4 regions of the Shewanella sp. SM101 genome follow, and region 3 is predicted to be linked to each of the others. Evidence: predicted binding sites of a transcription regulator. Region 3 holds the regulator's gene; each other region holds the start of a gene.

Evidence for each region. The regulator sigma-54, encoded in region 3, starts transcription at its own class of promoters, with help from an activator protein. The targets are predictions, from matches to a motif close to GTTGGCACGNNNNTNGNNT.
Region 1: flgB (flagellar basal body rod protein FlgB) is a predicted target of sigma-54. The motif match lies at 1,181-1,199, and genes of this name have one in related genera.
Region 2: norV (anaerobic nitric oxide reductase flavorubredoxin) is a predicted target of sigma-54. The motif match lies at 1,265-1,283, and genes of this name have one in related genera.
Region 4: L5M38_RS01965 (YggN family protein) is a predicted target of sigma-54. The motif match lies at 785-803, and genes of this name have one in related genera.

What each region holds. Positions count from the first base shown of each region.
Region 1 covers NZ_JAKKRH010000012.1:48,033-50,241, forward strand. The annotation lists gene L5M38_RS08475 (chemotaxis protein CheV) at 1-149, shown strand, start outside; gene L5M38_RS08480 (CheR family methyltransferase) at 249-1,088, shown strand; gene flgB (flagellar basal body rod protein FlgB) at 1,232-1,636, shown strand; gene flgC (flagellar basal body rod protein FlgC) at 1,639-2,055, shown strand; gene flgD (flagellar hook assembly protein FlgD) at 2,080-2,209, shown strand, end outside.
Region 2 covers NZ_JAKKRH010000006.1:141,575-143,783, forward strand. The annotation lists gene norR (nitric oxide reductase transcriptional regulator NorR) at 1-1,124, opposite strand, end outside; gene norV (anaerobic nitric oxide reductase flavorubredoxin) at 1,351-2,209, shown strand, end outside.
Region 3 covers NZ_JAKKRH010000032.1:31,468-33,676, forward strand. The annotation lists gene lptB (LPS export ABC transporter ATP-binding protein) at 1-268, shown strand, start outside; gene L5M38_RS16945 (RNA polymerase factor sigma-54) at 376-1,854, shown strand; gene hpf (ribosome hibernation promoting factor) at 1,883-2,170, shown strand; gene ptsN (PTS IIA-like nitrogen regulatory protein PtsN) at 2,173-2,209, shown strand, end outside.
Region 4 covers NZ_JAKKRH010000002.1:198,109-200,317, forward strand. The annotation lists gene glsB (glutaminase B) at 1-676, shown strand, start outside; gene L5M38_RS01965 (YggN family protein) at 878-1,699, shown strand; gene L5M38_RS01970 (LysR family transcriptional regulator) at 2,139-2,209, shown strand, end outside.

The DNA.
Region 1 (2,209 bases), on a different contig from region 3:
AGCTCAAGCATATTAAAGTGGTACTGCATACGTCGTTAAGTGGTGTATTCAATCAGGCAATGGTTCAAAAAGTGGGGGCCAATGACTTTATCGCTAAGTTTAATCCCGACGAACTGGCTGCTGCCGTGAATAAACACTTAAGTTTGTAAGTGCAGTAGTTAGTACCTAGATACGCTTTACGCTATAATCTCGACTTTATAACATGATGGTTTCGCACTGATTTTGGTGCTTGCTATAGGATTTAGGATGTGAATGTGCCAAATAAATCACTCGCTGAAGCTGAATATAATCAATTTAGGTTGTTCTTAGAGCAACACAGCGGCATCGTACTGGGTGAAAATAAGCAATATCTGGTGCGCAGTCGTCTAGCTCCTCTGATGGGCAAATATAACCTGCCATCCTTATCCGATGTGGTTAAGCATTCGATGAAGCCAACGGAACGTGCGCTTCGGGCTGAAGTGATCGATGCTATGACGACCAATGAAACCCTTTGGTTTCGTGATCGTTATCCATTTGAGTTATTGCATAACGTTTTGTTACCTGAGTACAGTCGTTTAGGTCGTCCACTTAAGATTTGGTCAGCCGCGTGTTCATCTGGGCAAGAACCCTATTCATTGGCGATGACGATTCTTGAGTATCAACAGAAGAAGCCTGGTGCGCTCGCGGGTAGTGCGTCAATTCAAGCCACGGATTTATCGCCTTCCATGTTGGAACGTTGCAAAAATGCTGAGTACGATAGCTTGGCATTAGCGCGCGGTTTATCCGAGGAGCGAAAGCGTCAGTTTTTTGATGCTTTGCCTTCAGGCAATATGAAGTTAAAGGATAATGTTAAGCGTTTGGTGAACTTTAGGGCACATAATCTGCTTGAAAGTTATAGCTTACTTGGTAAGTTCGACATTATTTTTTGCCGCAATGTGCTGATTTATTTTGCGTCTGAGGCAAAGGCAAAAATTTTGCGGCAATTCGCTGCCGCTCTTAATCCCAAAGGGATCTTATTTCTTGGTGCTTCTGAATCTATAGCTGGTTTAACGGATGAGTTTGACATGGTCCGTTGTAATCCAGGGATTTATTACCAGAAAAAGACTTAAGTCTGCTGCTTTAAAGAAAATTACCGACATTTGTCGGTAATTTTTTATCCATCACTTGCTCATCTCTATTGTTATTCTCATTATTCCCCTATGTTGGCACATGAATTGCTTTATTTCCGTGAGTAACACGAGGAGGCAATTTTATGGCGATCAATTTTGATAATGCACTGGGTGTGCATCAGTACACTCTCGGTATTAGAGCGCAGCGAGCTGAAGTCATTTCGAGCAATATCGCTAACGCCGATACGCCACATTATAAAGCCCGTGATGTTGATTTTTCTGCGGCAATGCAGGCCGCCCGTGGCCAACAACAGCAGCGTAATAGTCTTGAAATGCAAGAGTCAGACAAGCATTTTGGTCTTGCTGAGTTGACAGGTCAATTTGTTAAGTTCCGTGTGCCAAATCAACCCGATACCGGTGATGGCAATACCGTTGATATCCAACAGGAACAATCGGCATTCATGCAAAATGCCCTTGAATATCAAATGTCATTAGGCTTTTTAGACAGTAAGTTTAGTGGCATGAAGAAAGCGCTGAGAGGGGATTAATCATGAGTTTATTTAGCATATTTGATGTTGCTGGCTCGGGAATGTCGGCTCAATCGGTCAGGTTGAACACCACGGCGAGTAACATAGCTAACGCTGATTCCGTCTCGAGTAGCGTAGATAAGACCTATCGTTCCCGTCATCCTATTTTTGAAGCTGAAATGGCTAAAGCTCAAAGCCAGCAACAAGCCTCTCAAGGTGTTGCGGTAAAAGGTATTGTTGAAAGTGATCGACCACTACTAAAAGAATATTCGCCCGATCATCCAATGGCGGATGCGGACGGCTTTATTTATAAACCGAATGTTAATGTCATGGAAGAAATGGCAGATATGATTTCTGCTTCGCGCTCATATCAAATGAATGTTCAAGTCGCTGAAGCAGCTAAGTCTATGCTGCAACAAACACTTGGGATGGGTAAATAACATGTGTTACTTAGGAGGTAAGCTGTGAGCCTCATTAATCAAATTAACCAAGCGTCGGCGCAGACGGCTCAAAATAAGAGTCAGCCAAATGCCGTTACGACGAATTCATCAACCAGCTCAACGGGTAATCCGTTTCTTGATGGCATACGTTTGC
Region 2 (2,209 bases), on a different contig from region 3:
AGAAAAAAACCTGTCAGCATGACAATATCTTGCCCACGCTCTCTTAATGGTGCTACGTGGATAGGAAACACGCTCAACCTATGGTAAAGGTCGAAACGAAAACGCCCTTCCGTTGCCTCTTGGTGCAAAATTCGATTAGTGGCGGCAATAATCCGAGTATTAACTTTTAGGCTCTTATCACTGCCCACTCGCTGTAATTCACCGTATTGTAAAACCCTCAATAACTTAGCTTGCAGCCCCAAGGGAAGCTCCCCGATTTCATCTAAAAACAAGGTCCCCTTGTCAGCGAGTTCAAACTTGCCTTGCCTATGACTGATTGCCCCCGTAAATGCCCCTTTTACATGCCCAAATAACTCGCTTTCGGCGACGGACTCAGGCAATGCAGCGCAGTTCAAATAGATAAGTGATTTATCGGCTCTGGTCGATTGATTATGTATCGCCGCGGCCACTAACTCCTTACCCACGCCAGTTTCGCCGGTAATTAATACCGATAAGTCAGTGCCTGCCACGGCACTTATCTGCTGCTTTAGCGATTGGATCTGTGTGGATTGCCCTATGATCTCCTGCTGACTAGCAGGACGATTGAGCACCTCAGTGCCATTGGAAACTTCAACAACTTGGGATTCTAGCTGTTGCATCAATAACGCAGTATTAAGACTGGCTGCGGCCAGTGCGCTGATCACACGCAACTCGCTATCACTAAAACCATCAAACTGATGAGGGTTGAAACCATCAATGGTGAGCGCCCCAATTAAGCGATCGTTCGCGATTAGTGGTAAACCAATGCAAGCATGTACATGTAAGTTCGCACTATGATGTGGAATTAAACCATCATACGGATCAGGAAGTTCACTGTCGGCCGGGAAACGAACCACATCGCCAGCACGGGCGATAGCCTCTAATCTCGGATGTTCACTAATTTGAAAGCGCCGCCCTAACACTTCGGCAAAGAGCCCATCTATCGCCAAGGGGACAAATTGCTGCTCCCGAAATGCCAATAATGCCGCAGCATCACAATTGACACGCCGCCTGACCACTGCCAACAAACGCTCAAACCTGTCTTGCGTCGACACGCCGACAGTCAAATCTAAGGCTAACTGAGTTAAATCAGCATGGGCACTCATAGCACATCCACAGTCAAATAAAGTCATATTGACAATAGTGTAATGTCAATTTGACCAATATCAAATTGTCATTATGACACCAGTAAGTAATTTCAAATGTTGAAATACATTAATACAAATAAAAATCAACACCTTAGAATGTTGGCATAGTGAGTGCAATAAGAGATTTAACTAAATAAGCAAGATTTACGTAGCGCATTCATTATTAATTATCACAGGTGTATTTATGACTATTCATGTAAAAAACAATATCCACTGGGTGGGTCAACGCGATTGGGAAGTGCAAGATTTTCATGGTACTGAGTACAAGATAACTAAAGGCACAAGCTACAATAGCTACCTTATCCGTGAAGAAAAAACCGTGTTAATAGATACAGTTGATCATCGGTTTAGCCAGCAATTCTTACAAAATCTTGAAGCTGAAATTAATTTAACCGACATAGACTATATTGTGATGAACCATGCAGAGGAAGACCACTCAGGCGCCCTGACTGCATTAATGGCCAAAATTCCTAACACTCCAATTTACTGCAGTGAAAATGCGGTCGACTCCATTGTAGGACATCACCACCACCCAGAATGGAATTTCATTACCGTAAAGACAGGGGATAGTTTAGCGATAGGCAATGGTAAGCAACTGATATTTATCGAAGCACCTATGTTGCATTGGCCAGATAGCATGATGACATACCTCACCGAAGATGCGGTTTTATTCAGTAACGATGCCTTTGGCCAACACTATTGCGACGAACATTTATTCAATGATGAGGTTGATCAAAATGAATTAATGGAACAATGCCTACGGTACTACTCAAACATTTTAACGCCCTTTAGCAGCCTAGTGACGGCTAAAATTCACGAAGTATTAAGCTTTAATTTACCTGTAGATATGATCGCAACTTCACACGGCATTGTGTGGCGTGATAATCCTGCCCAAATTATTCACCAATATTTAGCTTGGGCCGACGCTTATCAAGAAGACCGCATCACGATTTTCTACGACTCTATGTCCAATAATACTCGCATGATGGCCGACGGTATTGCTCAAGGTATCCATGATGTTGACCCCAATGTAGCGGTAAAAG
Region 3 (2,209 bases):
CGCTAATCCTAAGTTCATTTTGCTCGATGAACCGTTTGCCGGCGTCGATCCTATTTCGGTTATCGACATCAAGAAGATTATCGAACAACTCAAAAGTCGCGGCCTTGGCGTACTGATCACAGACCATAATGTCCGCGAGACATTAGATGTATGTGAACATGCTTATATTGTGAGTCACGGAAACCTGATTGCCGAAGGAACTCCAGCAGAGATCTTAGACAATCAGCAAGTTAGGGCTGTGTACTTAGGTGAACAATTCAGGCTATAGTTAATCGAGCGAAGCCTATGGAGACAATTTATACCGCCATTAGGCTTCACTCAAAATGATAATAAGCGACCTCCTCCAACAATAATAACGTAGGGATCAGCGGTAACATGAAAGCGTCACTCCAGCTCAAACTGGGTCAACAGTTAACCATGACGCCACAATTACAACAGGCCATACGTCTGTTGCAACTGTCGTCATTAGAACTGCAGCAAGAGATCCAGCAAGCATTAGATTCTAATCCCCTTCTCGAGCTGGAAGAGGATCAATTCGACGCCACTAAACCCCCTGTAAACCAAACGCTATCCGATACGGATTTCAGTGAATCTAGCACTCTGCCACCAGAAAAAGACAGCTCCACCATAGACACGGCAGAGTCGCTAACCAAAGAATCCATGCCCGATGAGCTCCCCATGGACACCACATGGGATGAAGTGTTTACCGCCTCCCCAAACTCAGGCCCCGGCGGCAGTCGTGAAGACGATATGCCCTTCCAAGGCGAGACCAGTGAAGGTTTGTACGAACACTTAGAATGGCAAAAAAACCTCACGCCGTTTTCTGAAACCGATTTAGCCATTGCCACCGCCATTATTGATGCCATCGACGATCAGGGCTATCTCACCCAAAGCACTGAAGAAATTCTCGAAGCCATGGGCAATCCTGAAGTTGAGCTTGACGAAGTCGAAGCCGTACTCAAGCGCATTCAGCATTTTGATCCCATAGGCGTTGCCGCCCGCGATTTAAGTGAATGCCTGCTGATCCAACTGTCGCATTTCGCCGCTGATACTCCCAACCTAGAAAACGCCCGCATGCTGATCAAAGATCATTTAGATCTGATCGCCGCCCGTGATTTTAGATTATTGATGCGTAAGACTAAATTAAAAGAAGATGAATTAAGGGATGGTATAGCACTTATCCAAACCCTCAATCCTCGCCCAGGTTTGTTGATCACGCCCAATAATGACGAATACGTTATCCCAGATGTGTCTGTGTCGAAGAAAAATGGCCGCTGGGTCGTTGAGCTTAATCCTGACTGCATGCCCAAAATCAATGTAAATCAACATTATGCTTCTATGGCACGCAGTACCAAAAACCAAGCCGATAGCCAATTTATTCGCGGCCATCTGCAAGAGGCTAAATGGTTTATTAAGAGCCTAGAAAGCCGTAACGATACTTTGCTTAAAGTTGCTAATTGCATAGTGCAATATCAGCAAGGTTTCTTTGAGTACGGTGAAGAAGCCATGAAGCCTATGGTGCTTAACGATATTGCCGAAGCGGTAGAAATGCATGAGTCCACCATCTCACGGGTCACAACTCAAAAATACATGCATACCCCTAAGGGACTTTTTGAACTAAAATACTTCTTCTCTAGCCACGTCGGTACTGACGATGGTGGTGAGTGCTCATCCACAGCAATCAGAGCCTTTATCAAGAAACTGGTTGCAGCGGAAAACCAGAAAAAACCATTAAGCGATAGTAAGATGGCACAACTTCTGGCAGAACAAGGGATCAACGTAGCCCGCAGAACCATTGCGAAGTACCGAGAGGCTATGCTTATTCCACCTTCTAATCAGCGTAAAAGTTTATAACCTACAGTGGATATCGGAGGACGTTTCTATGCAAATAAACCTAAGTGGGCACCATATCGAAATTACCGAATCGTTACGTGCATATGTAGAAGAAAAGTTTTCAAAACTTGAACGCCATTTCGAACAGATCAATAATGTGCACGTTGTGCTCAATGTTGAGAAAATGCAACAGATTGCCGAAGCGAGAATAAACCTCATAGGTGGTGAAGTTTTTGCTACTTCAGAGCATGCTGACATGTATGCCGCTATAGACGCCCTGATTGACAAGCTTGACCGTCAGGTTATTAAACACAAAGAGAAGTTAACAAAACACTAATAATGGAACTTTGTACCATACTGCGGCCGGAGTGCACTA
Region 4 (2,209 bases), on a different contig from region 3:
CGAAATCTGGAGCCGTGTTGGCAAAGAACCTTCGGGCCATTCATTCAACTCTTTAGTACAAGTCGAGTTAGAACGTGGCAAGCCACGCAACCCATTTATCAATGCTGGCGCGTTAGTGATTGCTGACTTATTGCAGAGTCGTTTAGGTGCACCTAAACACAGAATGCTTGAGTTAGTCAGGCAACTTAGCCAAAACGATAAAGTGTGTTTCGATAAACAAGTAGCAGATTCAGAATATCAGCATAGTGCGCGCAATGCGGCTATCGCTTATTTGATGAAGTCCTTTGGTAATTTTCAAGGTGATGTTGATACTGTGCTGCGCACCTATTTTCATTATTGCGCCTTGAAGATGAATTGTGCTGACTTGTCTAAGGCCATGTTGTATTTAGCTAATCGCGGCAAAAGTATCACAGGGACTGAGCTTATTTCTCAAGTGCAAACTCGGCAACTTAACGCTCTGTTGGCAACCTCGGGCTTATACGATGGTGCGGGTGAGTTTGCTTATCGTGTTGGTATGCCAGGTAAAAGTGGCGTCGGCGGCGGTATTATTGCCGTGATCCCTGGAGAACTGTCGATTTGTGTATGGTCGCCAGAACTCGATAATAATGGCAACTCACTTGCGGGCACAGCGATGCTTGAGCATCTAAGTCAGCGTCTCGGTCGTTCTATTTTCTAGTCTTATCTCTCGTTTTTTATTAGCACTATCAGACTAAATGTTAGCGAATTTCGCTAATGACCTTTTAGTGCTAACTTTCAAAATTCAACATAATCAAATTGTTATAAAGTTGGCACGTCTCCTGCTATAAGCTATTCACATGGTATAAGCTATTCAGTAGTTTAGGTTTATCGAATTATTCAGATTAAAGGACGAACAAAAATGAAATTAAATAAGTTATTAACTGGATTTGCATTATCTGGCGTGATTTTAGGGGCATCTAGCGTACAGCTGGCGCAAGCACAAATAGAACCAAAAATAGATGAGCGCTGTGAGGTCTCCTTAAATTATGACGTTATGGTCGAGCCTAAAAAATTAGTCATGAGCGAGAAGGGCACAGAAAAGTATCGTATCGAAGTTGACAAGTTATTTGTGGAAGGTAAGCAAGTTAACTTAACCGACAAGCAGAAAAAATTGGTTACTCAATATGCCGATGAAGTTTCGACTCAAGTGCCAGAAGTGATTGAACTGGTGAATGAGGCAGTATCTCTTGCTTCCAAAGCGGTTGGTATGGCCTTAACACCTTTAATGGGTGATGCCGCTGGTGCAAAATTTAATGAAATGATGGCTGGCGTTCAAAAACGGGTTGATTCAGTGGCTTACAAGAATGGTGATAGCTTCTATTTAGGGGCGACTGAAGACTCGATGCAAAGTACATTTAACGATGAATTCGAGCAGGAAATGGAACAAATTGTCCAGAATTCAATTGGCGCAATTATGATGAACTTAGGTGGCCAAATCATGTCTGGTGGCGGTGAAAATTTTGAAGCTAAGATGGATACCTTCTCCCAAAAAATGGACAAGTTAGGCCAAGATATTGAGCAACAAATTGAGAGCCAATCTAAGGGATTAGAAGCTAAGGCTGACCGTTTGTGCGACCGATTTGAAAATTTGTTAGTGCTTGAAAATCAATTGCGCCAAGAAGTGCCAGAACTAGCACCTTATGTGTTGACACAAAACTCAACCAAGGAACTGCGTGAATAGTACTTGTAAATAGTTCTTGCGAATCGCCCTTAGTTTTAACTGCAATAACTTCTATCTCCTTGTGCATGAGTCAAACTTGAATGCTACGCCCCTAGTCAATTTATCGACTAGGGGCTTTTTTATTGGCTACGGTTTAATCGTGGTGACAACCCTTATGGCTAAGTTGATGTGGCTTATAGGCTAGGCTTGCAGCGATTTAGTTCGGAATGTTACAGTCTAGAGACGAATATTTGGTATACTCTTAAAATATAATTAAAAGCTGGCATATCAGTCAGATATAACCCCCTACTTTAGTGGACTTTTTCGGTCTAAATCTCTGCGTTATATCATTTTGATGCGAGATATCAATGCTATGGTTATTTTTAAGCGATGATTACGCTAACCATAGCTGCTCACCGAAAGTTAATATCATTGTCGTAAACAGCTTAAGGCGACTTCCATGTTAGAACTGTTAGAACCTATTGCGATTTTTACTCATGTGGCCAGAGCAGGTAGTTTTAGTGCCGCCGC